DNA from 2 places in the Pantoea sp. XAF26B01_ASV70 genome. Region 1 is predicted to be linked to the other one. Evidence: riboswitches for the same ligand, from Rfam matches in the RefSeq annotation. Region 1 holds a riboswitch; the other holds the start of a gene.
The links. Region 1 has a riboswitch for fluoride ahead of ACX8ZY_RS12085 (DHHA2 domain-containing protein). Riboswitches for the same ligand answer to the same signal wherever they lie in the genome.

Region 1 (15,175 bases):
GCAGGCGGATGACGCCGAATGGTGTTTTGATCATCTGCGTCACTTCCTGGTGAGCGTCTATCCGGCCTGCGTCGCCGCCCGTTCACTCTGATCCTCATTGCCCCCGGAGTCGCTATGCGTTCTGCTGCGCTGTCTGCTGTCACGCTGTTCTGCTCACTGTTTTTTGCCGCTGCTGCCCAGGCCGATCGCTGCCAGCAAATCCGCGCCGGTCTGGATATCGGTTCCGGCACCACCAAAATTGCGGTAGCCCGTGTCAATGTCTGCCAGCTGCGCATCGAAAAGATGCTGTATCAGGATCAGCGCGCCGTGGCATGGAACGAGGCCTTAGCGCATTCAACAGATAATCAGCTCAGCCCGGCAATGACTCATGAAGGTGCCGCCGCCCTGCAGCAGCTTTTAACGCAGGCACAGCGCTTTCATCCACAGCGGATCAGCGGCGTTGCCACGGCGGTGTTCCGCAACGCCAGCAACGGTCAGGCGGTCATCGATCAGTTGCAGCGCCAGACCGGTGCGCAAATCAGCATCATCTCGCAGCAGCAGGAAGCGAAACTCGGTTTCCTCTCCGCTAAAGCCGCGCTTAACGATCCGGCGATCCGTGATGAGCAGCTGCTGGTCTGGGATATTGGTGGGGGATCGATGCAGATGACTGCCTGGCGACAGCAGGCGGGTCAGCCGGTTGCAGATATCTATCAGGGCAAACTGGCCTCGGTGACGCTGAAAAACTTTATTCTGACGGTGCTGAAGAACAGCCCGGAGGCCAAATCCCCTAATCCGATTGGCTCCTGGCGGCAGTCGGTACTGCGCTTTGTGCAATTTTATGCCGCTAATGAGGTCAGTCCGCAGATTAAACAGGATCTGGCGAGCCGTCGGGTCATTGGCATCGGCGGCGTACATGGTTTTTCAATCCGCAATCAGTTACCGGGCAAACCCCATCGCTACAGCCTGACGACATTAAGTCAGCTGTCGCAGCAGCAGGTCTGGAAAGGCGACAGTGAACTCCCGGGCGACTACCGGGCCACTGATGTCAGCAATCTCTTACTGGTTGAAGGTTATATGCAGGCGCTGAAAATTAATGAGGTTACGATTGTTGAGGCCAGTCTGATTCAGGGCGTGCTGCTGCAGTAGCGCAGCGTTTCCGCACTATGCTAAACCTCTGGCTTAATCAGCCGGATAGCATGATCCAGCATCCGCTGCTCATCCCGTTCACTGTGCGCGCGCTGCTGACGTATACGTTTAAGCAGGTCGTAGATTTCGCCACGGCGGGTGTCATGGCCGCGCTCCGACAGCACAATGACCGCATCGCCAATGACCCGGCAGACTTCATCATAGTCGTCATCATTCAGTGCATCACGTTTCATTGCTTATCCTCCGGCTGTAGCTTTGGCTATGGCTGTGGCAGCGCCTGAGTGCGCCTCTCTTTCCAAAGGCTAGACAGTAAATCCCTTACCCGCAAACGCAGCGCCATTAACAGCCAGGAATGATTTTTTAGCCCATTTTCCTCCGCTGGAGGAGCAGAATTCACTATCTTTGCTACGCTTTGAGGGTCTCACTCAAAACCAAGGAGCAATAAATGTCAGGAAAAATCGAAGATAAAGTAAAAGAAGCCGCTGGCGCAGTTCAGGAACAATGGGGTGCAGCAACCGGTTCATCTGAGCATCAGGCTAAAGGCGCAGCACGCCGTTACACCAACCAGGCAAGCTATGCTGCCCGCGATGCTGCTGACTGTATCAAGGATCAGGTTCAATCCAATCCTGTTGCAGGTCTGGCCGTTGCTGCAGGCGTTGGCGTATTTATCGGCTTCCTGCTGGGCCGCAAGTAATCGCGCTGAACGTCAACAGAACGGGAGCCACTGGCTTCCGTTTTTTTTGCCTGGACTCTCTCCGCCGGCTGAGAAACATCTGAAAGATAAGCCTTTTCAGGCCAGAATGCGGTAAGTATCTATGCTTAGTCTGGTTTCGTCTCTTTCTGACAACATCAAGGTGACCTTATGAAAACAATTCCTGCCCTGCTGCTGGTTGCAGCGACCTTAACCTCTCTGGCGGGCTGCTCGCAGAAGAGCGACGCAATTAAAGATGATGGCCGCCCTCATGCACCAAGCGGTCAGTCGTCACCGGGCGGTACGCTGGGTTCAGGCCCGGTGGGTCAGCCACAGTCGTAATACCCTGCCCCGGCACACGTGCCGGGGTTTGTTTTATCGCATGTTTTTTAATAGATAGAAGTCATAGAATAATTCCGCTAATAATTAACCTGCTATTAGTTATGGCCGAAATCAGAGTATTTTCCATACTTTCCTTTTTATAAGAATCATCCCATCTCTTTTTAATAATCTCTTACTTCTTTTACACAATTCTGTATATATACCCAGAATAAACAACATTAAAATTGTGGAAACAATTTAAACGAAATTTCTACGGCAGCGAAAAATAAACCTTAATAATGAACTTTAGTCGCAGAAATATTCTCTAATAACTCACAACACCTTTTGTTAAATATTATTGATACATTTAAGAGAATTCAGACGTGAAGAAAAAAAAGATTTATCTGATAGACCGACTTTTAACGCTCTATTCTCGATTTTCCAGCAGAACAAAACCACAGGCCTTGCACGACCTGGCCCCACAAACAGTGGTGATTTACTCCACCACGGCACTGGGCGACTTTCTGATGAATACGCCGGCTATCTGGAGCCTGAAAAATCGCTTTCCCGCCAGCAAGTTTATTCTGGTTTCCAGCAAGAAAAATAAGGATCTCGTCAGCCGTTATAACTGGTTTGATCAGATCTATATCTGGGATAACAAACTGGCGAATTTCCTGCCACTTTTTTTCAAACTGCGCCGCCAGAAACCTGACCTGTCAGTAATATTACACGCCCATTTCCCCTACGATATTATGAGCTCGGTACTGACCGGCAGTAAGGTGATTGTGCGCGATCATTACGGCCGCGAATCGCCTCTGCTAAATAAATATCTCGATCACTATTCAGGCTATTTCGATGACCATACCATCAAGCGTAAGCTGAAACTGATTGAAGTCCTGGGCGCAGAGACAGAGCAGACCCGGATGCACCTTCCGGCACTGAACAACAGTCCGACTGCAAAGGCTGACCATTGCCGTATCGGTTTTCAGTTAGGGGCATCAAAAGATATTCGCCGCTGGCCACTGGCCTCCTTCAGCCAGCTGGCGACAGCCTTGCTTGAACGCTGGCCTGACACGGAAATTATCGTTACCGGCACCGCCGCTGAGCAGCCTCTTGAGCAGGAATTTATTGAAAGCCTGCCCCTGCACTACCGTCAGCGTGTGACCCCGATGGCGGGTAAAACGAATCTCAGCGGCCTGATTAGCCTGATTCGCACGCTGGATGTGCTGGTTACCGGGGACACCGGTCCACTGCACATCGCCGTGGCCGCGCAAACGCCGACGGTCAGCCTGTTCTCGACCGCCAATCCGCGTTATACCGGTCCCTGCCAGGACAGCGATCGGCACATCATTATTCACCGCCCGGATAAAACCGCCTCACAGCATCCGATGGCAACGATCAAGGCCGATGAGGTCGGGCAGGCCGTGGCGAAACTGGTGGGGTAATGAACGACCTTTCTCAATCCATCATTGCGCTGATTGAGCACCACAATCAGCCAACCGCACTGGGCTGGTTCCGGAAAGTGGATCGGGCGGGATTTCATCTGCAGCAGTTACCGCTGAGTGAAGTGGACTTTGCCATTCTGATGAGTGATTTTTTTATCACTTTCGGCGTCTGTTCAGAACAGTATGATGACGCCCGCTATTTTCCGGAGCCGCGCCGACGGCGCTTTGCAGTGGCAAACTGGTTTACTGCGGGCACAGCACGGCCTTATCGTCCACTGACGGTCGCCATGCTGTGTGAAGCGGCCAGACTGGGACGCTGGCCTGAAGAGGATTACTGAGTAATGGTATGGGCGAAGGCGTCGTAGACCTCGCTGCTGCTCAGCGCATTGACCTCACGTGACGCCGGTTGCAGCACCTGATAGTTAACCTGCCACGGATGCCAGCATGCCGGATCGCTGTCGCCAAACAGCGCGACGACCGGCAATCCCAGCGCCGCACCAATGTGCATTGCCCCGCCATCACTGCTCACCAGCCCCTGACACAACGACATTGCTGCAATCAACTGCGGCAGGCTGGTGGTTGCCACCGCTTTGATTGGCAGATGCGGGCAGAGCGCCATAATTTCACGCGCTTTTTCATCATCTCCCGGATGACGCGGATTATCACGGCTGCCGGGTGACCAGAGCAGCATTATCTGGCAGGGATGACGCGCCGCGATTTTTTCAGCCAGCCCGGCAAACCGCGCGGCTTCCCACTGCTGGCTCGGCTTGCGGGCGCTGATTTGCAATGCATAGACCGGAACAGCGGGATCAATCGCACAGCTGTCACGCAGGCTGGCCGCGATTGCCGCATCCGGCAGCAGCGTCAGTTTGCCTGGCGCTGTGGCGCTGAGATTGAAAGGCCGCCCCAGGCTAAACAGGGTTTCACTGATATGACACGGCGACTGGCTGGGTGGCGGCAGCAGATCGGTAATCAGCGGATGGGGATGGCCCAGGGCAATCACTCTGGCGGGACGCACTGTTTTAACCCACTTCAGGCCATGCTGATCCCAGCGGCTTTTTGCCAGAATCACCACATCGTAACGTTGTTTTTTCAGGGTCAGCATCAGCTTCAGTCGCTGTAAGAGACAGGCCAGTCGTCCCTGCCCTGCCTCACGGTGATGCAGTTTAGTATAATAGAAGAGCTGCCGGATATCGGGATTATGCTGCAACACTGGCGCAGCGTAATTGTTAGTCAGCACGTCGACCTGATGCTGCCCCGACTGCGCCAGCGCACTGATCAGCGGCGTGGTCAGTAAGGTGTCGCCAATATTATCCCGACAAATAATTAAAAACCGCATGTCTGACATCCTCTGCGCAAAGGCTACGCCGTTCTGGCTGAATGAAAGTAAGACTCGCCCGATTAACGTTCTGAAAACGGTAACGTAACGGTATAGTCAGCAAATTAGTCAGCGCAGTGTCAGATTGGTTCCATAGTTGCGATATTGTTAAAATATGAGGCCAGCACGACAGGCCAGAGACAGACCTGAATTATTAACCGGATTATTATTTTACGGCGTCGGCCCTGCCGGGCCAGCATGCAGAAAAGGAAAAGGCCGCCCATGGCGTAATACTGGTCAGTTAAGATTAGATTTGTAAAGGCTGTCACGGTCAAACGTGCCAGCTTTTTTCCGGGCGAGCGAGCCGCAGTGCGGGCCAGCGCAGGCCGGTGGCGATCAGGGGCAGGCAATCCGCAGCGCTGAACATAATGAGTCTGCCAGGAGAGCCCGCAGGACGCGGGCGAAAGGCGGGGCGGCACAGGATGTGCCATCCCCGGCGGTCCGTCAGGCAGGCGAATGAAGTGAAGGAACCGCGCAGCGGCGCGAGGACCGCCAGCCCCTGAGCGGCACCAGACTGCGTTATCACCTGTCGCTTAACTAACTGGCATTACGCCCATGGCGGCCTGAGGTCTCTGGCTTGATAACCGGGATCGGTCAGTCGGCGCGGGTTGTCAACAGGCTGATAGCCAGCGTCATCACGGGTTCCGGGTTGATTCCGGTAAACATTTGATGAATTTTTTCAGAAATGGCTTCGCCAGTCACCGGCTTATTTTCAGCCACGATTTCCATCACCGCCTGTCCAAATAGCAGGCGACATGCCGCAATAGCATCACTTACCGCTTCATCATCCATAATGCTCTCCCTCTGTATCGGCAGAAGCGTACACGTCTGCGGCAACCGGATCATGCGTAACTCTATTTTTTTGTGGTACAGGTTACAAAATTGAATCAGCTGTAAGGAGCAAATAACGTGGCCCGACACATTTAATGCCGGGCGCTTAACTGGTACTGAAAGAGATTAACAGAGGGTATCGTTTAACAAATCAGGCGTGACAGGGTGGATGACAGATATGCGTTCACTCACTCTTTTACCGTGGCATCAGACAATTCAATTTGCAGAGAGAGTAAAATGCCAGGCAGCGGGAAATGATTTAGCAGCGCTCTCACGGAGTAAATGTCTTAAACAGCACGGTGCGAAAACAATAAGCGCTTAGATGAGTAATCGCTATAACGATGATCGCGGAAAAGACTGGATTGTGGTTGCTGTGTGAAGGTGATTTTATGAACAGTTTTGGGGAAGTTTGGGGGAAAGAAAGCGGGAAGTAAAAAGCCAACACGATTTTTACGTACGTGTTGGCTGTATGTTACGTAATGCGGATTACATATTATCGATGATCGCGTCACCAAACTCTGAACATTTCAGCAGCTTAGCGCCATCCATCAGGCGTTCGAAATCGTAAGTCACGGTCTTGTTAGCGATAGCGCCTTCAACACCTTTAACAATCAGGTCAGCCGCTTCGAACCACTCCATGTGACGCAGCATTATTTTAGCAAAACAATGTTATCCAACTGATTTTATTGATTTAAAAGCAAGAAAACATTGCTATGCATGTCCTTTGTCAACGAAAATAAACGCTATAAAATCCAATAGGTTGCATTGAGTTTTGGGGAAGACTTTTATCGCAACAGTGTATGAATTTCACTCATTACGATCTTAGATTGGCATTGGTAACAGGTTAATAACAGCTACGCTCATTTTGCGACTGGCAGGTCTGCAAAACGGGTCGTGTAAGCTGGTGAAAGCATCTCTCGCTTCATGGCCCATGACCTTTCAATCCCCTGCCCAGCGAAAAATAAATTGGCCTTCCCGCTCTGATTTAGCCCATCTATTACTCGCATCAGAGCTTCACTGTTGGGCTGTGGCCGGTACTCATCAAACAGATTGAGCTGAGACACACCCTGGCTGAAAAAATCGCCTAACATCACTCCTGCTTTCATATAACGGTGTCCGTCTACCCATATGTCATCAAGTGCGTCCATAGCAACACGGATGATGTCGCGAGTATCGTTAGAAGGTGTAAGCAGCTTTCGCGAGGCCTGATTGCCATAAAAGACCTCACCCTCTGCGTGCGGACTGGTTCGGACAAATACTGCTATCTGCTTACAGTACTGCCTTTCTTTTCTCAGCTTTTCGGCTGCCCGCTCTGCGAAAGAGCAAACAGCCTGACGCATGTAAATGTATTCAGTGATGCGTGAACTGAATGACCGCGAGCACACTATCTGTTGTTTGGTTGGTGCAAATTCTTCGAGCTCCAGGCATGGCTCCCCGCGCAGTTCTCTTACGGTGCGCTCCAGCACCACGTTAAAATGCTTACGGATGATGTAAGTGCTTTGCTCCGACAGATCTTTCGCGGTAATGACGCCCATGGCATTCAACTTCTTGCTTATGCGACGGCCAACACCCCAGACATCTTCAACCGGCACCAGCGCCATCAATTTCTTTTGACGCTCAATATTCGACAGATCGAGTACGCCGCCTGTCTTTGACCACTTTTTTGCAGCGTGATTTGCCAACTTTGCCAGGGTCTTAGTTGGCGCAATGCCAACACCTACGATGAGATGTGTTTCTTGCTTGATACGCGCCCTAACCCGGCGTCCGAAGTCTTCCAGTGGTTCAATACGGCTCATGCCGCCGAGATTCATAAACGCTTCGTCGATTGAATAAATTTCCACTGCTGGTGCCATACCCTCAAGCGTGGTCATTACCCTGTTCGACATGTCAGCATTTATGTGGAATACAGTTTCAACAGCTTAATTAATAATCGTCTCAGAGAACACGAGCTTTAGGAATGTCTGACCAGCGTGTGGTCCAGGCAGGGCTGAGCATTTCACGCTTCATTTTCCACTCAGTGTTAATTCCCTGTCCGGCAAACCACACATTTCCCAGTCCTGACTGATTAATGCCGTCCAGTACCTTCATCAGCTGTGCGCTGTTAGCCCGTGGCCGATTATCGTCAAACAGATTTAGCTGGCTTACGCCGTTCGGCGTAAAGTTATCAAGCATGATGCCTGCTTTCATGTATCTGCGACCCTCAAGCCAGATACAATTGAGCGACCGCATCGCAGACTCAATGATGTCCCGCGTATCCTGTGTTGGTAGTGTCAGCTTCTCTCCGGCGCTGTTTCCGTAAAACACCTCACCGCTGGCGTGTGGCGACGTCCGGATAAACACGCCGATGTTGCGGCAGTACTGACATTCCCCTCGCAGCTTTTCCGCTGCGCGTGCAGCGTACTGACACAGCGCCTGCTGCATGGCTGTTTTTGTTGTAATGCGCTCCCCGAAGCTGCGACTGCAGACTATCTGCTGTTTTGCTGGCGGCAGTTCTTCCAGCGGAATACATGACTCACCGTTCAGCTCGCGTACTGTGCGTTCCAGTACCACGGAAAAGTTATCGCGAATGAACTTTGGACGCGCGCGTGACAGCTGCAGGGCGGTTTCGATGCCCATCAGGCTGAGTCGCTTACCGATACGCCGTCCCACACCCCATATTTCCTCAACGGGCTGGTTAGCCAGCAGAGTTTCGGTACGTTTCGGATTACCCGGCGTCAGCGCCAGCACGCCGCGAAACTGCTTCCACTCCTTACTCGCCCACTGGGCCGATTTTGCCAGCGTTTTAGTGGGCCCCATGCCGACACCGACGGTAAGACCCGTTGTGGTAAATACATGCGCGCGCAGGCGACGACCAAAAGCTTCGAAGTCCTCACAGCCGTTAATACCGGTAAGATCCAAAAACATCTCATCAATGCTGTACTGTTCGACGCGTGGTGTTATGTCCTCAAGCGCGGTCATTACTCTCTGGCTGAGGCTGTGATTTATGTGGAATGCAATTTAAACAAAAAAATAAGTTACCATTCCTCTGAAGTTTATTTTCTGAACAGGAATTATTCAGCCTTGAACCACTTCGGTATGCTTACTGGCAGGGAGGAAAGTTGACGGGTGGTAAGACATAGCCGGAAAATCGATTTCCCCGCCGGGATTTAATCTGCCATGCTTATTCTGAAGCCCTCAATCGGGCAATGCGCTTTTATCTTTCACTTTATGCAGGAAGAAATAATGATAAAAAATTACAGAATCCCGGGACTGACCGCGGTGGCATTTCTCCTCATAAGTACCATCGCAGGTGCTGCAGAAGCGCGCTGGACGTTTGACGGCGATATCCACAACAATTCCCTTGCTGTCAGTCCCGATGAAAAAACGGCGGTGGCGTCCTACAGTGAGCGCTCAGACGTGGTGGTCTATGATCTGGCTGCCGGGAAAGTCAGAAAGGTGATGAAGGGCTACGTCACCCCCCGTAATGCACTTTTCTCTCCGGACGGTAAGGCCATATTTCTTTCTGACAGCAGTCTCGGCGTAGTCAAAAAAATCAGCACCGGGACGCTTGACGTGGCGGCCACGCTGCCGCTGGGGCCCGGGGCATTCGGCACGGCCATAAGTCGTGACGGTCAGCGACTGTATGTGAATAACGAGGCCGCCAGCACGCTCTCGGTGTATGACCTTACACATGACCGGCCCATTGCAGTTGTGACGGGTTTTGCCCAGCCCCGTCAGGGCATTAAAATCAGCCCGGACGGCAAAACCGTCTACGTCACCAACTTTAAGGGCGATAAAATTACCCTGGTTGATGCCGTGACGGGCGACATTCGCGGCGAGATAACCGGCTTCAGCAAGCTGCGCGCCATTTCTGTCAGCGCAGACGGCCGCACACTGTACGCGGCTAACAGCGGCAGCAACACAATCGCCGTGGTTGACACGCAAAAGCACGTCATTACGGCAACCATTCCCGTGGGTCAGGACCCTTACGGTGCCGCGCTGACGCCGGATAACCGCTATGTTTACAGCGGCAACCTTGGCGACAACAGCCTCTCCGTTATTGATACCGCCGCCGGTAAGGTGGTGTCCACCGTCACCGGACTGGATGCGCCCCGTCAGGCGATTGTCTTCAACAAGGACGGTACCCGCGCGTGGGTGCTGAATAAAGACCTCAGCATTGCGGTGGTTGACCTGAAAAAGAACCGTGTCATGGCCACGATTAAAAGCCCGCCGCAGACCTGACGCGAAACCTCCCTTACTCCAGCGCAGTGACGATCCTTCGCAAAGTGGGGTGGTTAATCACTTTTATAGATTTATTTTAGCTAAATAACCTGTTTTAAAGATTTACTCTGACATGCCTATAATCTTTCTGTCTACTCAGGAGATTCCGGCATGAACGATAAAATATTCACCCTGCATAACGGTGCGCGTCCGCTGAGCGCGCTGAGCAGCCCGAAAGAGGCCATACGACAGTTCACGCCTAACTGGTTCGCCGCGACCATGGGGACCGGCATCCTGTCGCTGTCTCTGGCGCAGTTCCCCTGGCAGGTTCCGGGATTGCGCCTTGTCGCCGAGGGGCTCTGGATGTTTAACATCCTCCTGTTCAGCGTCTTTGCCGTGATGTATCTGGCCCGCTGGGTGATGTACTTCGGAGAGGCAAAGCGCATTTTCGGCCATTCAACCGTGTCCATGTTCTTCGGCACCATCCCGATGGGCATGGCGACCATCATCAATGGCCTGCTGGCGTTCGGTCTTCCGCGCTGGGGCGCAGACGTTATTCAGGTGGCACACGCCCTGTGGTGGCTGGACGTGGCGATGTCGCTGCTGTGCGGCGTGTGCATTCCCTACATGATGTTTACCCGGCAGCAGCACAGTATTGACCAGATGACTGCCGTCTGGTTACTGCCGGTCGTGGCAGCCGAGGTCGCGGCGGTCAGCGGCGGCCTGCTGGCGCCGCACATTGCTGCCCCACACGCGCAGCTCGGCATCATTATTACCAGCTACGTGCTGTGGGCGTACTCCGTGCCGGTGGCGCTGAGCATCCTCGCCATTCTGCTGCTGCGTATGGCGCTGCACAAGCTACCGCACGAAAGCATGGCGGCCTCAAGCTGGCTGGCGCTGGGTCCGATTGGCACCGGCTCGCTCGGCATGCTGGTCATCGGCGGAGATGCGCCCGGGGTGTTTGCCGCGGCGGGCATGCCGGAAATCGGTCACATCGCGCAGGGCGTGGGGTTCGTTGCCGGCATTCTCTTCTGGGGCTGCGGCCTGTGGTGGATGCTGCTGGCCACGCTGATAACCGTGCGATACTTCCGTGAAGGCATCCCGTTCAACCTTGGATGGTGGGGCTTTACCTTCCCGCTGGGCGTGTACACCGTGGCCACGCTCAAGCTGTCTACCCTGATTGACCTCGCATTCTTTAAAGGCTTCGGTGCGCTTCTTGTCGTCATACTGGCGGCCATGTGGCTGCTTGTCGCGGTGAAAACAGTGCGTGGGGCATGGAGCGGTAAACTGTTTGTTTCTCCCTGTCTGGCAGGCCTGGATCGGAAGCCGTGAGTGAAACCAGCACATCGATGCAGGACTCGTTTTTACGCGAGGAATGCCTCGCGGCAGTCACCGCGCCGCATGTGGCCGCGCTGAATCGCTGGGTCAGCGGCCAGCGTCAGGCCGGTGCAGAACTGCCGTGGTTTGATCCGGCTGACGGCGGGGTTAGGGCCGGACTGCTCGTCCTGCTGCAGTCGCCGGCGCGCAGCAGCCCGTCACCGCGGTTTGTGTCGCGTGATAACCCGGGGCCGGCCCAGCAGAACCTTGGGCGGTTTCTGGCGGAAGCCGGTATTTCGCGTCAGGACAGCGTGCTGTGGAATACGGTGCCCTGGGTCAGTCACGGGCTGCAGAAACGGCCGTCAGCGGCGGACATCCGCAGAGGCTGCGCCTTGCTTGAGGACGTGCTGGCGTATCTGCCCGCGCTGCGCGTGGTGGTGCTGGCCGGTGCCGTAGCGGCTCAGGCCCGCGGGACGGTCAATCATCTGTACCCCGGCGTCCCCGTGTTGACGATGCCGCACCCCAGTCCGCTTTCGCTCTGCACGAGTCCGGCGGTGACGGAAAACATTCGCCGGGTACTCTGCGAGGCACGGGCTGCGCTGGCAGGCTGAGGGCGCCAGCAGAATAATACTGACAGGTTTTGCAACCGGCTCTATACTCATATGACAAGGTGATGGCGTTCCACCTTTCCCAACCGCTCCGTTCCGGAGCTGATGACGCCTGATGCGACTCTTGATTTTCAGGAGGTGCGTCAGGCCGTCCTTACTTTCTTCCCGGCCTGCGTACTTCCCTCTTCGGGGAGAGACCTGTGATACACGTTTTTGGCCACATCAATCCTGACAGCGACGCCATCTGCACGGCCTTCGTCACCGCGCACTGGCTGACCGGGCGCGGCATGGACGCCCGCGCATGGCGTCTTGGCGAAGCTAACCGCGAAACCCATTTTATCTTTGACACCGCCGGACTCACGCTGCCGCCACGGCTTGATATTCCGCTACAGGATGAACGGGTCTGGCTGGTCGATTTCACCGAGCCGGCGCAGGGACCTGACGACCTGCTCCGGAGCAACATCGTGGGGATCACTGACCACCACCGGCTGGGCGGACTGATAACGCAACTGCCGCCGGAGGTACACATACGCCCGCTTGGCAGCAGCGCCACGCTGCTGTGGCTGCTTATGAACGCTGAAGCGCGACGCACGCTGCCCCCGACGCTTGCCATTCTTCTGCTGGGTGCACTCCTGAGCGACACCGTGAATCTTCGCTCGCCCACCACGACCGAAGACGATATCCGTTCGGCTACCGAGCTGGGCGTACTGTCCGGCGTAAACCGCAGAGCCTTCGCCCGTGACCTCCTTACGGCAAAAACTGACGTCAGCGGCCTCAGCGCACAGCTGCTGCTGGACAGGGACCTCAAGGCCTTCGTCATTGCCGGCACTGACGTGCGCATCGCCCAGATTGAGGTCAGCTCCCCGTCACAGGTTGCCACCGTGATGGACGACCTGCTCGCTGCCCTGGCGTATCTGGCAGACCAGTCGGGTGCTGGTTTGGCGGTGCTGATGCTGACCGACATCCGGGCCGGGTTTTCAACGCTTTATTTCGCCGGGCGGGAGAGCGTTAACGCGGCCTCCTGCTCCGTACCGGGTATGCTCAGCCGCAAAAAACAGCTTCTGCCGTGGCTTGAGTCCCGCCTCAACCAGAACGGGAGTTCATTATGACCTGCTACACCCATGCATTGATACTTGTGAACGATAAAGACGACGGCACCCTCCTGCTGAAGCGGGCGGTCGCGCTGGCGCAGCCGCTCGGCATGAAAATCACCCTGGCCCACATCAGCGACGACTACCGGGAAATGAACTACGTGTCCGACAGCCTGATGGACGACGTCGTGTCGGAAGAGGTGCTGAAATCCAAAGCGTTTATGAGCGAGCTGGCGGCCTCCGTGCCTGAGACGGTAGACATGCGGGAGCTGGTGACCATGCGCCGCTTTGAGGACGTGGAGAAGTGCATCGCTGAGCTGGGCGTGGACCTCGTGCTTGCCGGGCACCGAAACCGCTTTATGGGAATGCTGACGTCCCGCTCGGCGGAATACATTAACCACCTCACGGTGGATGTGCTTATCACTCACCTGAATGACTGAACCGGGAGAAACTCTATGCGCTTTACACTGGATAACGTGACCGCCCGTGAAATTCTTGACTCTCGCGGCAACCCCACCGTTGAAGTCGAAGCCCGGACCGTGGACGGAATGATGGCGCGGGCCTCGGTGCCTTCCGGGGCCAGCACCGGCTCGCGCGAGGCCGCTGAGCGCCGCGACGGCGACGTACACCGTTTTGGCGGTAAAGGCGTACTGGATGCTGTCAGGACGGTTAATACGGAAATCTGCGAAGCCTTGCGCGGCAGGGACGTGCGCGAGCAGCGTCAGCTGGATAACATCATGCTGGCGCTGGACGGTACGCAGAGCAAGAGTCGGCTGGGTGCCAATGCCATTCTGGGCGTGTCGCTGGCGGTTGCCCGGCTGGCGGCACAGGCCTCGCACGAGCCGCTCTGGCGCTACCTGGGGGGCCTGCAGGCGAACCTGCTGCCCGTACCGTGCATGAACATTATCAACGGCGGCGTGCACGCCCGCGGTCAGGGCGCGGACTTTCAGGAGTTCATGATAGCGCCACACGGGGCACCCACGCTGCGCGAGGCCGTGCGTCAGGGCAGCGAGGTCTACCAGGCGCTGCGCCAGATCCTGCTGGACAAGAACCTGTCCGCGGCAGTCGGCGACGAAGGCGGTTTTGCGCCCGCCGTATCGTCGAACCGCGACCCGCTGGCGTTTATCGTGCAGGCCATTGAGAAGGCGGGGTACAGGCCCGGAGAAGACATCAGCATCTGCATGGACCCTGCCTCAAGTGAGTTTTTCGCAGACGGAAAATATCATCTGCGCACGGAGGGCAGTGCGCTGAGCGCGGCGGAAATGACGGCGTACTACGGCGAGCTGATGGACCAGTTTCCCGTCATTCTGCTGGAAGACGGCCTGGCAGAAGATGACTGGTCGGGCTGGAAGCATCTGCACCAGCAGCTTGCGGGCAGGGCCGAGCTGGTTGGTGACGACCTGTTTGTCACCAACGTGAAGTACATCCAGCGCGGCATTGACGAAAACCTCGCCAGCGCCGCATTGATTAAACTCAATCAGATAGGCTCGCTTAGCGAAACGCTGGACGCCGTGGCGCTCTGCCAGCGGCACGGGTGGGGCGCGTTCATGTCCCACCGCAGTGGGGAAACGACGGACACATTTCTTGCCGACCTCACGGTAGCCCTGCGCGCGGGACACCTGAAAACCGGTGCGCCGTGCCGCGGCGAACGCGTGGAAAAGTACAACCAGCTGATGCGCATTGAGCAGGCGCTGGGTGAGGACGCTCACTATGCGGGGCTTCATGCGTTTGTGCGCCGCACGTAACAGATCCACCGGACGGCCAGCGGCCGGCACAGGAGCACAGTCTTTGGCACCTTCAACGCTGATTCTCCTGCGCCATGGCGAAAGCCAGTGGAACCGGGAAAACCGTTTTACCGGATGGACAGACGTGCCGCTGACGGACCGGGGGCGGCAGGAGGCTGACCGGGCCGGTGACGTGCTGCGGGACGCGGGCCTGCTGCCCGATCGGGTCTTCACCTCGGTGATGACGCGCTGTGTTCACACGGTCTGGCGGGTGCTGGACCGTCTTGGCCGCAGCTGGACGCCCGTGGACAAACACTGGCGGCTGAACGAGCGGCACTACGGTGCGCTGCAGGGGCTGAACAAGGAAGCGGCTGCCCGGATGATGGGTGCAGAGACCGTCCGGCTCTGGCGCAAAAGCTTCAGCGGCATTCCCCCCGCGGACGC
Region 2 (15,175 bases), 1.8 Mb from region 1:
TGAGCAGGGTAAAGAGGTGGCGGCGGCACTGCTGGCCGCCTGGCCGCGTCTTGCGGTTCACCATATGCATGACCCGAATCAGGATCGGCTGATGCTCGACCAGATGCGCTACTTCCGGCTAAAACTGCGCGAACTGCCGCTGGCCTTCAACGAATTCCTGATGGGAAGTCTGCCCGCCGGATCAACGCTGTTTATCAATCATTGTACCCGACAGTGGCCGGTAACCCGCACCAGCGACCGCTCGTTTTTCCAGTTTGGTGCGCTCGGCGGCGCAACCGAAAAAGAGTACTTACAGGGTGGCCCGCGGGTGGCGGAATATCTGGCACGCTATGGCATCGATCGCGAGCGCTGGACGCCGCCGGCCATTACTGACCACGTGCCGGAAGCGGAGTGGGGACTGGATGGTTATCTGATTTCGCCGCTGAAAAAACTGGCGGAAGCTCAGAACTGGAAGCTGATGGAGATTCGTTATGAAGATCCAGAGGCGATGAGCTATGTGGTGGCAGAGATCTACCGCGACTGGTATCTGGCGGCGGGAATTTTACCGACCCGGCTGACGGTGGACAGCTTCCTGCTGATGGACCCGTGGTGCAGCATGCATCAGCACGCCATCCCGTTCTGGCTGGTCTTTTGCACCGAGCCTTCGGCCGCGGCCCTGCAACGCTTCCTGGAAAAACAGCCGCCGTTCCGCAACATCGACATGATGCTCTTTTCTCACGGTACCGACAGCATCGGTCTGGCGGAGATTGACCGCTGGCGGGCGCTGCTCTCCCATGCACGTGATGAAGGCGTATTCATTGGCGTGGATGAAGAACGTTTCCCGCGTGATTTCGCGACGTTTGCCCGCTTCGACTCGGCGCTGCGTGAACGGGCGCCGCTGTTGCCACCTCCACCCGCGCTGAGCGCGGAGAAGGTGATGACGGGTATTCAGCGTTATGGTGCGAAATATGGGGTCACCCTGACGGCGCTGACGTAGCAGTCGCGCCGTCAGCCGTGATTATTCGCCGTCGGTGATCGGCTGGCGCACCAGCAGCAGGTAGGCGAGTGCGCCAACCAGCGTCACGCAGGCACAAATCATCAGCGCCATGCTGAACGATTTGGTGGTGTCGAGCACCCAGCCAGTGATGACCGGCGCGAACGAGGCGAAGATAAAGCTGGCGAAGTTCTGGATGCTGCCGACAGACGCTGTCATACGGGCGGTGACGTTGGCGTGGATCAATCCCCAGCACGACGTTCCGGCGAAGTGGATACAGAACAGCGCCATCCCAATCAGCGTTACGGCGCTGGTGGTGTCGGTCGCGCGGGTCACCACGGCGGTAAAGCCGGCGGACAGCAGCATCCCGCTGACGATGCAGACTTTGCGGGTTTTCACCGCGTTAAAGCCGCGACGTACCAGCGAGTCGACCACATAGCCATTCAGCAGCATGCCCGCCGCACCGAACAGGAACGGAATCGCTGCCAGCAGGCCGGTACTTTTAAGATCGAGATGATAGGTCGACTGCAGATAGCCCGGCAGCCACGCGATATAGAGCCAGGCGGTGTAGTTGATGCCGCTGAAGCCAATCATCATTCCCCACATGGTGCGCTGCTTAAACAGGCCGCGCCACTCTTTAAAGCTGATCGGCTCTTTACGCGAGGCAACGCTGCCCGCCTGCAGATAGTGGATCTCTTCAGCGCTCAGGATGTTGTTGTCGCGGTCGCGGTAGATCATATACCAGCCGATAGCGAGGAACATGCCGAGGATACCGATCGTGACAAACATGCCACGCCAGCCCATCACCAGCATCATCGCCGCCAGAATCGGCGGAGCCACCGACAGTCCAATCATCGAAGCCGCATTGAACATTCCCATCGGCATGCCGCGATCTTTAATGTTGAACCAGTCGTTGATCACTTTCACGCCGCACGGGTTCATCGGCGCTTCACCAATGCCGAGGCCGATGCGCACCAGGATGAACTGGGTAAAGTTATGCACCAGGCCAGAGGCGGCCTGGAACAGCGACCAGATAAACATGCCAATGCCGAGCATAATGCGCGGCCCTTTACGATCCAGCAGCGCGCCGCACGGCAGTTGCGCCAGGCCGTAAGCCAGCGAAAAGGCGGAGAGCAGGAAGCCGATTTCGGTGGCGCTCAGCCCCATCTCCTCGCGGATGGTCATATTCGCGACCGACAGCGAGCTGCGATCCAGATAGTTGATGATGGCGGCGAACAGCAACAGCAGCATCGCCGTGATCTGAATCTTGCGGATACGCGGTGAACGCACCACGTCGCTACGCATCGGCACGAAATCCTGGTCTGATGGCGTGTCGCCAGCTGCACTGTCGCGGCCGGTTACTGAAGTCTTTTCCATTGCACTCTCCCGAAACTGGGTACTTATCGTTATGGTGAGAAGGGGTCTGCGCGCAGCGGCAAAAGGCCGCCGTGACGTTGCAGTCGAGACTAAGAGCAAAGGGTTAAGGATGTTGCAAAGATGTTTCTGAATCGTGCGGGAGCTAATGCTTTGTGGTTTTTAATCGGTTTTTAATTGTACTGACCGATTGAGCGCACCATCGAGGTTTTAGCGGTCGCCAGATGGTTATGTAATGCACAGAGGGCGTCGACATCCTGACGGCCAATCAGCGCGGTCAGAATCGCCATATGCTCCTCCAGCGCCACAATATTTCGCTGCTTGAGGTCGCTCTCATCCCACTGATAGTGCGAGTGAAAGATCACCGAGATAATCTCCAGCGACTGATTGAAAAATGGGTTGTTGGCGGCGGATAAAATCAGCGAATGCATCTGACGATCCAGCGCGGCAAAGTGGCGATAGTTGCTGGCGATGGTGTCGCGCATCGATCGGTGACGATCCAGCAGATCCCGCGCCTGAACCCAGCGCTCGTCGCCTGCGGGCAGATTCAGGAAGCGGCTCAGGGCGTGGGTTTCCAGCATCTCGCGCAGTTCAAATAGCTTCTCGGCGTAATCCTGGGTGAATTTTTTCATCCGCCACTGGCCGCGTCTGACCGGCTCCAGCAGGTCATAGCGCATAAAGCGCAGCAGGAATTCGCGCACCACCACCGGACTGACTTTCACCTGCTGCGCCAGTTGCAGCTCGCTGAAGGTATCGCCGGGCACCAGCTGCCGCTGATTAATCATATTAAAAAACATCTGCTCAAAGTGGCTGGCCTGCTGCTCAATCGGCGGCGTTAACGCGCTAAAACCGTCATCTTCGCGCGGATCGCGCACGATAACCCAGGTTTGATCCACCTTATCCAGCACGCCGCACTGATGCAGATAGTGCAGGGTGTGGCGCACCGTAGTCCGGCTGATATTGAACATTTCCGCCAGTGCTGCCTGGGGCGGCAGCGGTGAACGAATGTGGTGCTGAGCGATGCTTTCCAGCATCTGGTTGATGACGTTCTGGCGCAAATTCTGGCTGCGGCTCATCTCACTCTCCGGTTTTTTATGCATTAAAAACCATTCAAAGCCCAAAAAAATCGCGGTGCTTCACACTTCCCGCAAACGAACACCGCAGCGCGTGCAGGATTCGCCATAACTGCCTGCAGGACAACCGGAGAATCACCATGACAACAATGAAAGCACTGGTCATCGCTGAACCACGTAAGATGGTATGGGCCACCCGCGATATCCCCACGCCCGCCGCTGGCGAGGTAGTGATTAAAATCCTTACCGCGGGAATCTGCGGCACCGACATCCACGCCTGGTCCGGTAATCAGCCATTCTTCAGCTATCCACGGGTGCTGGGCCATGAAATCTGTGCCGAAGTCGTGGCGCCGGGAAGTGGTGCGGAGAGCTTTCAGCCGGGCCAGCGGGTGGCGTTAATGCCCTACATCTCCTGCCTGCGCTGTGACGCCTGCCAGAGCGGCAAGACCAACTGCTGTGAGCAGATTTCAGTGATTGGTGTGCATCAGGATGGCGGGTTCTGCGACTACTTAAGCGTGCCAGTCAGCACGCTGCTGGTGGTGGATGATGTCGCGCCGGAAGCGGCTGCGCTGATTGAGCCCTTTGCCATCAGCGCCCATGCAGTGCGTCGTGCCGCAATTGTGGCGGATGAGCAGGTGCTGGTGGTGGGTGCCGGACCGATTGGGCTGGGTGTTGCCGCTATCGCCGCCGCCAGCGGCGCGCAGGTGGTGGTCGCGGATACCAGCGAATTTCGTCGCCAGCATGTTGATGACCAGCTCGGCCTGGCGGCACTGAATCCGGCTGATGAAGCGTTTTACAGCGCGCTGCGAGAGGAGTTTGGTGGCCGTCTGGCGCTGAAGGTGATCGACGCCACCGGCAGCCCGGCGGCGATGAACAATGCGGTCAACCTGATGCGACACGGCGGCACTATCGTTTATGTCGGTCTGCACAAAGGCGATCTGGTGATCCCGGACAGTGAATTCCATAAAAAAGAGACCACCCTGATGGGCAGCCGCAACGCCACCCGTGAAGATTTCGATCGGGTGCGTGCGCTGATGGCCAGCGGCCAACTGCGCGCCGAAATGATGCTGAATCACCATCTGGCCTTCTCCACGCTGGATGAAACCTTTGAGGCGCAAATCATCAACAACCGCGAGCTGATCAAAGGCGTGATTCATTTCGACCGGTAACGCGGCCAGTCGGTTCGCGTGGTTCAGGGCGCGGTGAGAGTCTGAAAGAAGTGCGCCCGCACCGCGTCAGCATCCACGCCAAGTGCGATACGCTGGGCAGTCAGGCCGTTAAAGGGATCCTGGCGGGATGCCAGCGCGCTCAGCTTACGCACCGTCTGACCGCAGGCGATGCCCTCCGTGATCACCCGCAGCGGGCTTTCGGTCAGGGTAAACGCCTGTGGCAGAGTGAGCCACGCCACCGCCAGGGTGTCATGCAGCGCCATTCCCTCGAATCCCTCTTTCTCCAGACTGTAAGCCAGGTAAGGGCGACAGATCGCACTCAGCACCGGCTGATTCAGACGCTGAACCTCATCGCCGCTGATCAGCACTTTGTGTGTGACATCCAGCGGGATCACCACCACATTCAGCGCCGAGGCGAGCACCTGATCGGCAGCATGCGGATCTTTCCAGATATTAAATTCGCTGAAGGGCGTCACGTTGCCACTGTGCCCGTCGGTGCCAAATGCGCCACCCATGATGACCAGCTCTTTCACCAGCGGAATAATATCCGGCGCCTGATTAATGGCCGTGGCGATATTGGTCAGCGGACCAATCGCCACCAGGGTGATCTGATGCGGCTGCGCCCGCACGCTGTCGATAATAAACTGCACCGCGCCCGGCGCCTGATCGCTGCACGCATTATCAAACGCATCGCCCAGCCCATCTTCACCGTGCAGTCTGGCGGGCGCAGAGGGTGGCAGCGCCAGCGGTCGTGAACAGCCGCGATAGACCTCCGCGTTAATCGCCATTTTCCCGCAAAACAGTCGGGCGTTTTTCACCGCCTGACCCACTGCCACGTTGCCGAAGACCGTGGTAATCCCCAGCAGATGCTGCGTCCGCGCCGCATAGGCCAGCGCAAAGGCGTCATCCACGCCGATATCGGTATCAAAAATCAGGGTACGCATAGGGTCTCCGCAACAGGCTGTAAACCATCAGCATTACTCCGTCTGTGGCGTGCGCGTCAAGGTTTTCAGCCGCCATGACCTCACTGTTGCCAGCCTGAACCGGCCGTCGTATTATCACCGGCTCAAGGTGATGGCGTGCCACCTTCCCCAACCGCCGGTGGGCTTTACACCGGCTGATGACGCCTGACACTCAATCCTTTCGCGGGAGCTGAGGTGTCAGGCGCAGTTTATCTTTGCCTTTCCCCCTCAGCCCGGCGTCAATCTGCAATCAGGAGCAAGACATGTTGAAACCGTTATTGGCTGTGATGATCGGCGGCTCTGCCGGCTGTGTACTGCGCTGGCTCTTTGCGATGCGCTTTAATGCGCTCTTTCCCAATCTGCCGCCGGGCACGCTGCTGGTGAATCTGATCGGCGGTCTGGTGATCGGCGGCGCGATGGCCTGGTTTGTTCGCCATCCCGATATCGACCCGATCTGGAAACTGCTGATCGTCACCGGACTGTGCGGCGGGCTGACCACCTTCTCCTCTTTTACGGCGGAATTAATGGGGTTGCTACAATCAGGGAACTATTTCTGGGCGATGACCAGCGCGCTGGTGCATGTGATCGGTTCGCTGCTGATGGCGTTTGCCGGTTTCGCACTGGTCACGATGCTGGGCTGATCTGGCTAAGCGGCGCTTGTCATACTCCTTAAGAGGTAGATAATGTTTCAGGTTTTACGCCCGACCATCCCGCATGAACGGGCGCAGAAGCTGAACGTCACCGATTATTCCGGACGATTAAGGAGCCGAGCAATGCGAACTAACCCCACATTCCTTAACCTGGTGCTGTTAAACGGTGAACCCGGCCAGAAGCTCCAGGCGGCGCATGACGCCGGTTTCGATCAGGTGGAGATCTGGCGCGAGGATGTCGAGGCGTGCGAGGGCGGCGCGGCGGCACTGGCTGAGATCGCTGCCCGGCAGGGACCTGGCTTTACCAATCTCCAGGTGCTGCGCGATTTCACCGGGGCACCCAGCGCGTTGCGCGGACAGAAGCGCGAAGAGCTGCGCCAGTTTATTCAGATTGCCCAGGCGCTGGGCTGCGACACCATTCAGGCGCCGGCCAGCACCCGCGAGGATTGCTGCGCCGACCAGATTGATGATGACCTGCGCTGGATGGCCTCTGAAGCTGCGCGCTACAACATGCGCATTATGTATGAGCCGATGGCCTGGTGCAGCGTGGATAACACCCTGCCGCTGGCGTGGCAGCGATTGCAGCGGCTCGATCAGCCCAATATCGGGCTGGTGGTCGATCTGTTCCATATCTGCGCACTGGGCGGCGACGCCTCACAGCTGGACGGTATCCCTGCCGATCGCATTTATGAAGTACAGCTGTGTGACATGGCCGCCGTTCCCGCGCAGGATAAGCAGAGCCTGATGGCGATGGCAAAGCATCAGCGTCTGCTGCCCGGCGATGGCATTATCGACATTGAACGCTTTGTCGATAAGCTTAAAAGCGCGGGCTATCAGGGACCGGTGGGCATTGAAGTTTTTAATGATGCGCTGAAACGCCTGCCGCCTGAGGTCGCTGCCCGTCATGCCTGGCAGGCATTAAAGCGCTGCTGGGGTTAATCCTGTAAGCACTGCGCGATAAACGCGGCGGCATGCATGGCACCCTGAGCGGAGATGGTGTGGCCGGTGGCGGGTTCAAATCGCGCTTCTACCGGCACCAATGCGGCCCTGAGTCGTGCTGCGGCAGATTCGCTCTCCTGCCACGGGATCACCTCATCGGCCTGGCCGTGGATCAGCAGCGCGGGCAGATGAGGCTGTGGCGTCAGCTCACCGTCAACCGCCAGACGACCCGAAAAGGCGACCACGCCCGCCAGCGGATAACGGCCAGATGCCAGCGCATCCAGCGCCATGATCGACCCCTGTGAAAAGCCGACCAGCACTACATCCTGCCAGCGGTCGGCGAAGCCGTGCTGTGCGATAACGTCGCTGAGGGTCGCGTCAAACGCCGCCCGCGCGGCCCGTACCCGACCTGGCCGGTTCTCTGGCGTCACCTCCTCCAGGCTGAACCACTGCCAGCCAAAACCGGCGGTAAAACGTTCGGGCGCATTGGGTGAGGCAAAAATCACATCCGGCAACAGCGTCGCCCAGTGACGGCCAACCGGTGCCAGATCGTCGCCGTTACTGCCTACGCCATGCAGAAAAATTACCAGTGCTTTTGCCATTATTGCTCCTTTATAGGCCGTACTCGCTCAGATCCGGGCCTGCCGGAACGATCCCGTTCGGGTTCAGTGCCTTGATTGAGTAGTAACCCTGTTTGATATGATCGATGCTGACCGTCTCTCGCACGCCGGAGACTGACAGCACGCTCTTAAGATAGCGATTCAGCAGCGTATAGTCGCGTATCCGGCGCAGGTTGCATTTGAACAGGCCATGATAGGCGACGTCAAAGCGAATCAGGGTGACGAACAGGCGAATATCGGTTTCAGTCAGCCGTTCACCCAGCAGGAAGGTGCGTCCATCGCTGAGCAGGGCTTCCAGTTCGTCGAGCTGGCTGAAGACGTCGTTAAAGGCCTGCTGATAGCTGATTGATGTCGTCGCGAACCCGGCGCGGTAAACGCCGTTATTCAGACGCGGATAGAGGCTCTCATTCAGCGCATCAATCTCCGGGCGCAGCGCGGCGGGATAGAGGTCGATGCGGTTATCGGCCAGATCGCCAAAGCCGCTGTTAAACATACGCACAATGTCAGCGGACTCGTTGCTGACAATGGTGCCGGTTTTCTTGTCCCACAAGACCGGCACGGTGGCCCGGCCCGTGTAATCGGGCGCGACGCGGGTATAGATTTCATGCAGGTACTGCGCGTGATTCAGCGGGTCCTGCTGTGCGCCGGGAAAATTGCCAAAGCGCCAGCCCTGGGCACCGAGCTGCGGTTCAACCACCGTCACGCTAATCAGCGACTCCAGCCCTTTGAGCTTGCGGGCAATTAACGCGCGCGACGCCCACGGACAGATCAGCGCCACATAGAGGTGGTAGCGATCCGCTTCTGCCGCAAATTCAGTGGAGCCATCGCTGCTTATAAAATCCCGGAAACCGGACGTCTGACGAATAAATCCGCCCTGTTTATCGGTCGACTGCACCGGGTGCCAGTCACTACTCCATTTGCCTTCTACTAACATCGCGCGACTCCTCTGTAATGTGAGAAGCAGCTTAACTGATGACTAAACGGCTGATAATCCGGTCATAAAGACAATCATTTCTTCCATTCTGGAAGAAATTACGCGGGCGGAAAACGGGTAAAGTGACTCACCAGGAAGTCGATAAGCAGGCGCGCCCGGTGTGCCAGATGACGGGCGGGCGGATAAACCGCAAACAGGCCAAGCGGTGGCGTGTCGAAATTCTCCAGCAGCCGGACAATCTCACCGCGTTGCAGCGCGGGAGCTGCGATAAAACCGGGCAGCCGCGCAATGCCCAGTCCGGCCATCGCGGCCTGCAGGCAGGCTTCGGTGTTGGCGAAGCGCAGACGCCCGCGGACCGGTACGGTGACAATCTCGCCGCCGCCGCCGCCGGCAAACGGCCAGTGCCAGGGATCGCGAAAATTGGTGTCGATGATGCACTGATGCTGGGGCATCTCGCGCCAGTGCTGCGGCGTGCCAAACTGCTCAAGATAGACCGGCGAGGCGGCGATGCGCACATGCACCTCACCCAGCTTGCGCGCGACCAGGCTGCTGTCGCTGAGGGTGCCGATACGGATCGCCATATCAAAGCCTTCATCGACGATGTTGACGGACCGGTCTGAAAAGCTGACATCCAGTTCAATCAGCGGATAGCGCCGGGCAAACGCCACCAGCACCTCAGACAACACCACAGTACCAAAGGAGCCGGGGGCGCTGATTTTCAGCCTGCCGGTAGGCGTCGTAGCGCTTTCACGCACGCTGGCATCCAGCGTCTCAAACGCATCGAGCAGGTTTTTGACCCGCTCATAATAGCTGCGCCCGACATCGGTGGGTGACAGGGCGCGCGTGCTGCGCTTAAACAGCTGGACGCCGAGCCGCTGCTCCAGCTTTGAAACCAGCTTGGAAGCCTGACTGCTGCTGGTGCCGAGACGTAACGCCGCCGCAGAAAAGCTGCCGGTTTCCAGCACCGTGACAAACATCCGGTCACAATCGAGTCGATCCATGGCGGTGTCCTGTGGAGATAAAGTCGCAGTATAGAAGCTGTGCTCCGCTGATGCAGCCTTCACTTTGCGTGCCTTAACCCTTTCGCTGGCGCGGAAAACCTGCTTGACTGACTCTCTGCCCGACGTTCTCTGGAGTAATTCATGTCGCTGATTCACCTGACGTCACTGGCGGAGATCCCGGCCGCCGAGTGGGATGCGCTGTTGCCTGATGACCAGCCCTTTTTGCGTCACGCCTTTCTGCTCACGTTAGAACAGAGCGGCAGCGTGCGGTCAGAGGCGGGCTGGCAGCCCGATCATCTGCTGTGGCGGGAGGAGGGGGTGACCCGCGCCGCGCTGCCAGGCTACCGCAAACGCCATTCACAGGGCGAGTACGTCTTTGATCACGCCTGGGCGGATGCCAGCCAGCGCGCCGGAATCCGCTACTACCCGAAATGGCTGGGCGCGATCCCCTTCAGCCCGGTCAGCGGTGCGCGCCTGCTGGGCGAAACCGCTGCCGCAGCGCAACTGCTGTCGGCCCTGCCTGAGAGCCTGTTACAGCAGGGCTTAAGCGGGGCACATATCAACTTTACCGATGCGCAGGCTAACCAGCTGCTGGCCGATCAGCCCGACTGGCTCTCCCGGCTCGGTTGTCAGTATCACTGGCATAACCGTGGCTACCGCGATTTTCAGGATTTCCTGGATTCGCTGATGTCGCGCAAGCGCAAACAACTGCGTAAAGAGCGTGAGCAGGTGATGCAGAGCGGCTTTGAGTTTGACCGCTACCTGGGCTACCAGCTGCGCGAAGATCAGTGGGATTTTGTCTACACCTGTTACGCCAACACCTATGCGGTGCGCGGTCAGCGTCCCTATCTGACGCGTGACTTCTTCAGCCTGCTGGCGGAACGCATGCCGCAGAATATTGTGGTGGTGATCGCCCGTTTACAGCAGCAACCGGCCGCGATGGCGTTTTATCTGCGGGACAGCAACGCGCTCTATGGCCGCTACTGGGGCTGTCTGGCGGAGTTTGACCGGCTGCACTTCGAAACCTGTTTCTATCAGGGAATGGATTTGGCCCTTGATGAGGGGCTGACGCGGTTTGATGCTGGCGCACAGGGCGAGCACAAGCTGGTGCGCGGCTTTGAGCCGCAGATTACCCACTCCTGGCACTATCTGCTGCATCCCGGCCTGCGCGATGCCGTGGCAGATTTTCTGGTGCAGGAGCGGGAAGGCGTGCGCGGCTGGGCGGAAGAAGCCCGCGACGCCTTACCCTATCGACGCGGCGATTAATCGATGCCGACAAAACCGCCGGTCTGATGCTGCCACAAGCGGGCATAGAGGCCGTTTTGCGCCAGCAGCTCGTGATGGCTGCCCATCTCGGCAATGCCGCCTTTATCCAGCACCACCAGCCGATCCATCTTCGCGATGGTCGACAGGCGGTGCGCGATGGCGATAACGGTTTTGCCCTGCATCAGTGACTCCAGGCTCTCCTGAATCGCCGCTTCCACTTCGGAGTCGAGCGCCGAGGTGGCCTCATCCATGATCAGAACCGGCGCATCCTTCAGCAGCACGCGGGCTATCGCCACACGCTGACGCTGACCGCCCGACAGTTTCACGCCGCGCTCGCCCACGTGCGCGTCCAGCCCGGTGCGGCCCAGTGAGTCGGAGAGCAGCGGGATAAACTCATCGGCGCGGGCGCGGTGAATCGCAAGCTGCAGCTCCTCTTCGCTGGCGTCGGGACGACCATAAAGCAGGTTTTCACGGATTGAGCGGTGCAGCAGCGAGGTGTCCTGCGTAATCATACCAATCTGGCTGCGCAGGCTCTCCTGCGTCACGGCGGCGATATCCTGATCGTCGATCACAATCCGCCCCGCGTTCAGGTCATAGAGGCGCAGCAGCAGGTTCACCAGCGTCGATTTACCGGCACCCGAGGGACCAATCAGCCCAATCTTCTCGCCAGGTTTGATGTCGAGGTTAAAGCCGTTAATCACCTGACGGCCACCGCCATAATCGAAGCGCACATCCTCAAAACGGATGTTGCCGCGCGTCACCTTAAGCTGCTTCGCCTGCGGCGCATCCTGCACGCTCAGCGGCTGCGCGATGGTTTTCAGCCCATCCTGTACCGTACCAATATTTTCGAAAATGCCGTTGACCACCCACATGATCCAGCCGGACATATTCACCAGGCGGATGACCAGACCGGTCGCCAGCGCAATCGCCCCGACGCTAATCAGCGACTGGCTCCATAACCACAGCGCCAGCCCGGAGGTCGAGACAATCAGCAGGCCGTTCAGCGCCGACAGGGTCAGATCCATGCTGGTGACCATGCGGCCGGCGTTCTGGGTTTTTTCGGTCTGCTCCTGAATCGCCTCACGCGCATACTGCCGTTCCAGATCGCTGTGGGCGAACAGCTTGATGGTGGCGATGTTGGTATAACCATCGACAATGGTGCCCATCAGCTTAGATCGCGACTCTGAGGAGACCACCGAACGCGCTTTAACGCGCGGCACAAAGAAACGCAGGGAGGCGCTGTAGGCCACCATCCACAGAATCAGCGGGATCATCAGCCGCCAGTCGGCACCGGCAAACAGCACCAGTGAAGTCACCGCGTAGATCAGCACGTGCCAGATGGCATCCACCAGCTGCACCGCGGAATCGCGCAGTGAACTGCCGGTCAGCATAATGCGCTGGGCGATGCGACCCGCGAAATCGTTCTGGAAGAAATTGAGGCTCTGGCGCAGCACGTAGTTGTGATTCTGCCAGCGGATCATGCTGGTCATGCTCGGGCTGATGCTTTGATGCACCAGCATGTCGTGCAGGGCGATAAAAATCGGCCGCAGAATCAGCGCCACCGCCCCCATCCACAGCAGTATCGGCCAGTTATCCCGAAACAGGCTGGCGGGCGTGGAGTGATTGACCATATCGATAATGCGGCTCAGATAGCTGAACAGCGACACTTCAATCAGGGCTGACGCCAGTCCCACTACCAGCAGTGCCGCGAAACTCGGCCAGACCTGCCGCAGATAGTAGAGGTAAAACGACCAGACCGTTGAAGGGGGCGAGTCGGTGGGCGCGTCATGAAAAATATTGATAAAACGCTCAAAACGGCGATACAACATAGCGATACTCTTTCCGTCCGGTAAAGAGCTACAGCTTAGTGCATGAACCCCGTTCGGCTAAAAGGAGAAAATATGGAAATCATTATTCGGGCACGGGAACCGCAGGATGCCGCCGCCTATCAGCGACTCTATAGTCATCCCGATGTCTATCCCTGGACGCTGCAGCTGCCGTTTCCCAGCGTTGCCACCTGGGAGAAAAAAATCGCCAGAATGGATGCCGAGGGGTTTATCGCCTTTGTCGCGGAGATCGAGGGCGTGCTGGCCGGTGAGCTGACGCTGTTTGTGGATAACAAGCCGCGCACCCGCCACTGCATCAGCTTTGGGCTGGGTGTGCATCCCGATTACGCCGGTCGCGGCGTCGGTGAGCGCCTGATCCGCACCGCGCTCGACTATTCCCGTAACTGGCTGGGGATTACGCGTATGGAGCTGGAGGTGTTTCACGACAACGAACGGGCGCTGCGGCTCTATGAGCGGCTGGGCTTTGAGCGTGAAGGGGTGATGCGGCAGGCCGCCCTGCGCGACGGTCAGCTGCGCGATGTGGTGATGATGGCGAAACTGCTGCACGAGAAGTGATAACCGGAGCGGCAGCGCTGCCGCTCCGCTTTTCATTACGGATTTTTATTGCTGTATTGCTGCATGTTCTGCTGCGTCACCAGTTCAAACGGGATCCACTGGTGGGAATCGACTTTTTCCCCTTTGATCATCTGCTGCGCCACCTCGACCGATTTTTTGCCCTGACCCACAGCATCCTGGAACACGGTGACGGCCAGTTTGCCGCTTGCCAGGGCTTTCAGGCCATCCGGCGTGGCATCAATGCCGCCCACCAGAATGGTTTTCTTCGGTTTCGCCTGGGCAATCGCCATGGTTGCGCCAATCGCCATTTCGTCGTTGTTGGCGGCGACAATATCGATCTCTTCCCCGTTCGACAGCCAGTTGAGCATTAAATCCATGCCCTCATTACGCGAATAGTTGGCGGTCTGCTTCAGCACCACTTTCATGTCGGGATACTTTGCCACCACCTGCTCGACATCTTTGGTGCGCTGCAGCGCACCCGCATCGCTGAGGTTACCGATGATAATGGCGACCTTGCCACGATAACCCGCCTGCTTCGCCAGCTCTTCCATCTGCAACGTGCCCGATTCGCGTTCGTCAGAGCCGACAAACACCACGCCCGGCGGCAGGGTTTTATCGCCCGGTGTGCGGTTAACGTAGACCAGCGGAATGTGAGCCTGCTGCGCCAGTCTGGTCAGGGCAGGGGTGCTGGCGGAGTCGACCGGATCGACGATAATCGCGTCTACCCCGGAACTGATAAAGCTCTGCACCTGATCGGTCTGACGGCCCACGTCGCCGCGTGCATCTTCGAACTGCGCATCCAGCTGACGCGCTTTGGCCTCTTTCTCGATCGACTGGCGGATAATGGTCAGAAAGTTCTGGTCGAAATAGGCCATTGAGACGCCAATTTTCTCTGCCAGCGCCGACGTGGAAAGAGAGAGCAGACAGAGTATTGCCCATGCACGTTTTTTCATTGCAGACTCCCGAGGTTAACTGAGTGAAATGGATTTTTCATTTATTATAAAAATGGACAAAGATTATCATTTGCAGCTTATGAACAGTCGCCGGGTTTGACAACCGGCCCTTTTCACTCTTGCTAGCGCCGCCACACTTTGACGTAAAATCGCCGCGTCATAGCTGCCAGCGCCGATGAAATCCTCGACGTGGCGCACACTCTGCGGCAGGCAGCCGCGGCTTTTTGCGCTTTTGTGCAGCATCGCACTGGCCTTTGTGGTGGTTGTCAGAAAACCGTTGAATCGGGCCTGACGATCTCAACATCCGCACAATGATCCATCGTTAGCCTCCTATCTATATTTCCTTAAGCGGGAAATCTCAGCGTTATTCCTGAAAAAAACCTCGTGGCGCAACCTGCCGCTTTTTAAGGAATTCAGCTCATGCTTAAAGACCAAACGACTCACCGGACGTCTCATGTACGCATCTGGATCCTCTGCCTGATCCTCTTTCTGTCGGTCGTGGCTTATGCCGACCGCTCGATCCTCTCGATCTCCGGATCGGCGATCAAAGAGGAGTTCGGCCTGTCAGCGATCCAGCTGGGATTGATCCTCTCTGCCTTCAGCTGGGCCTACGTTATCGGTCAGATCCCCGGCGGGCTGTTTCTTGACCGCTTCGGGGCTAAAAAAGTGTATGGCGTCACGCTGGCGCTCTGGTCAGTCTCGACGCTGGCGATGGGATTCGTTGGTGAGTTCTCCAGCGGCATGACCGGCGCGCTGATGCTGATGTTTGGTCTGCGCTTTATGCTGGGATTGATCGAGGCACCCAGCTTTCCCGCCAATGCGCGCGTGGTGATTATGTGGTTCCCTGGCGCAGAGCGGG

Region 2: linked by a shared signal. The riboswitch ahead of crcB (fluoride efflux transporter CrcB) and the one ahead of ACX8ZY_RS12085 (DHHA2 domain-containing protein) in region 1 are both predicted to bind fluoride.

What each region holds. Positions count from the first base shown of each region.
Region 1 is NZ_CM137251.1:2,569,844-2,585,018, forward strand. It holds gene ACX8ZY_RS12010 (hypothetical protein) at 1-91, shown strand, start outside; gene ACX8ZY_RS12015 (Ppx/GppA phosphatase family protein) at 115-1,125, shown strand; gene ACX8ZY_RS12020 (DUF2767 family protein) at 1,146-1,358, opposite strand; gene ACX8ZY_RS12025 (ElaB/YgaM/YqjD family protein) at 1,571-1,819, shown strand; gene ACX8ZY_RS12030 (hypothetical protein) at 1,988-2,158, shown strand; gene ACX8ZY_RS12035 (glycosyltransferase family 9 protein) at 2,521-3,582, shown strand; gene ACX8ZY_RS12040 (DUF1493 family protein) at 3,582-3,920, shown strand; gene ACX8ZY_RS12045 (glycosyltransferase family 9 protein) at 3,914-4,921, opposite strand; gene ACX8ZY_RS12050 (hypothetical protein) at 5,555-5,752, opposite strand; partial or broken gene ACX8ZY_RS12055 (isocitrate/isopropylmalate family dehydrogenase) at 6,278-6,451, opposite strand; partial or broken gene umuC (translesion error-prone DNA polymerase V subunit UmuC) at 6,652-7,695, opposite strand; partial or broken gene umuC (translesion error-prone DNA polymerase V subunit UmuC) at 7,727-8,770, opposite strand; gene ACX8ZY_RS12070 (YncE family protein) at 9,014-10,012, shown strand; gene ACX8ZY_RS12075 (TDT family transporter) at 10,163-11,323, shown strand; gene ACX8ZY_RS12080 (uracil-DNA glycosylase) at 11,320-11,919, shown strand; fluoride riboswitch at 11,969-12,038, shown strand; gene ACX8ZY_RS12085 (DHHA2 domain-containing protein) at 12,117-13,025, shown strand; gene ACX8ZY_RS12090 (universal stress protein) at 13,022-13,447, shown strand; gene eno (phosphopyruvate hydratase) at 13,463-14,752, shown strand; gene ACX8ZY_RS12100 (2,3-bisphosphoglycerate-dependent phosphoglycerate mutase) at 14,796-15,175, shown strand, end outside.
Region 2 is NZ_CM137251.1:240,592-255,766, forward strand. It holds gene ACX8ZY_RS01130 (hypothetical protein) at 1-976, shown strand, start outside; gene ACX8ZY_RS01135 (MFS transporter) at 998-2,350, opposite strand; gene ACX8ZY_RS01140 (GntR family transcriptional regulator) at 2,521-3,423, opposite strand; gene ACX8ZY_RS01145 (zinc-binding alcohol dehydrogenase family protein) at 3,561-4,589, shown strand; gene ACX8ZY_RS01150 (nucleoside hydrolase) at 4,613-5,533, opposite strand; fluoride riboswitch at 5,651-5,726, shown strand; gene crcB (fluoride efflux transporter CrcB) at 5,815-6,192, shown strand; gene ACX8ZY_RS01160 (sugar phosphate isomerase/epimerase family protein) at 6,325-7,140, shown strand; gene ACX8ZY_RS01165 (alpha/beta hydrolase) at 7,137-7,742, opposite strand; gene ACX8ZY_RS01170 (glutathione S-transferase family protein) at 7,753-8,694, opposite strand; gene ACX8ZY_RS01175 (LysR family transcriptional regulator) at 8,793-9,695, opposite strand; gene ACX8ZY_RS01180 (GNAT family N-acetyltransferase) at 9,837-10,961, shown strand; gene ACX8ZY_RS01185 (ABC transporter ATP-binding protein) at 10,958-12,790, opposite strand; gene ACX8ZY_RS01190 (GNAT family N-acetyltransferase) at 12,863-13,363, shown strand; gene ACX8ZY_RS01195 (sugar ABC transporter substrate-binding protein) at 13,399-14,316, opposite strand; gene ACX8ZY_RS01200 (MFS transporter) at 14,737-15,175, shown strand, end outside.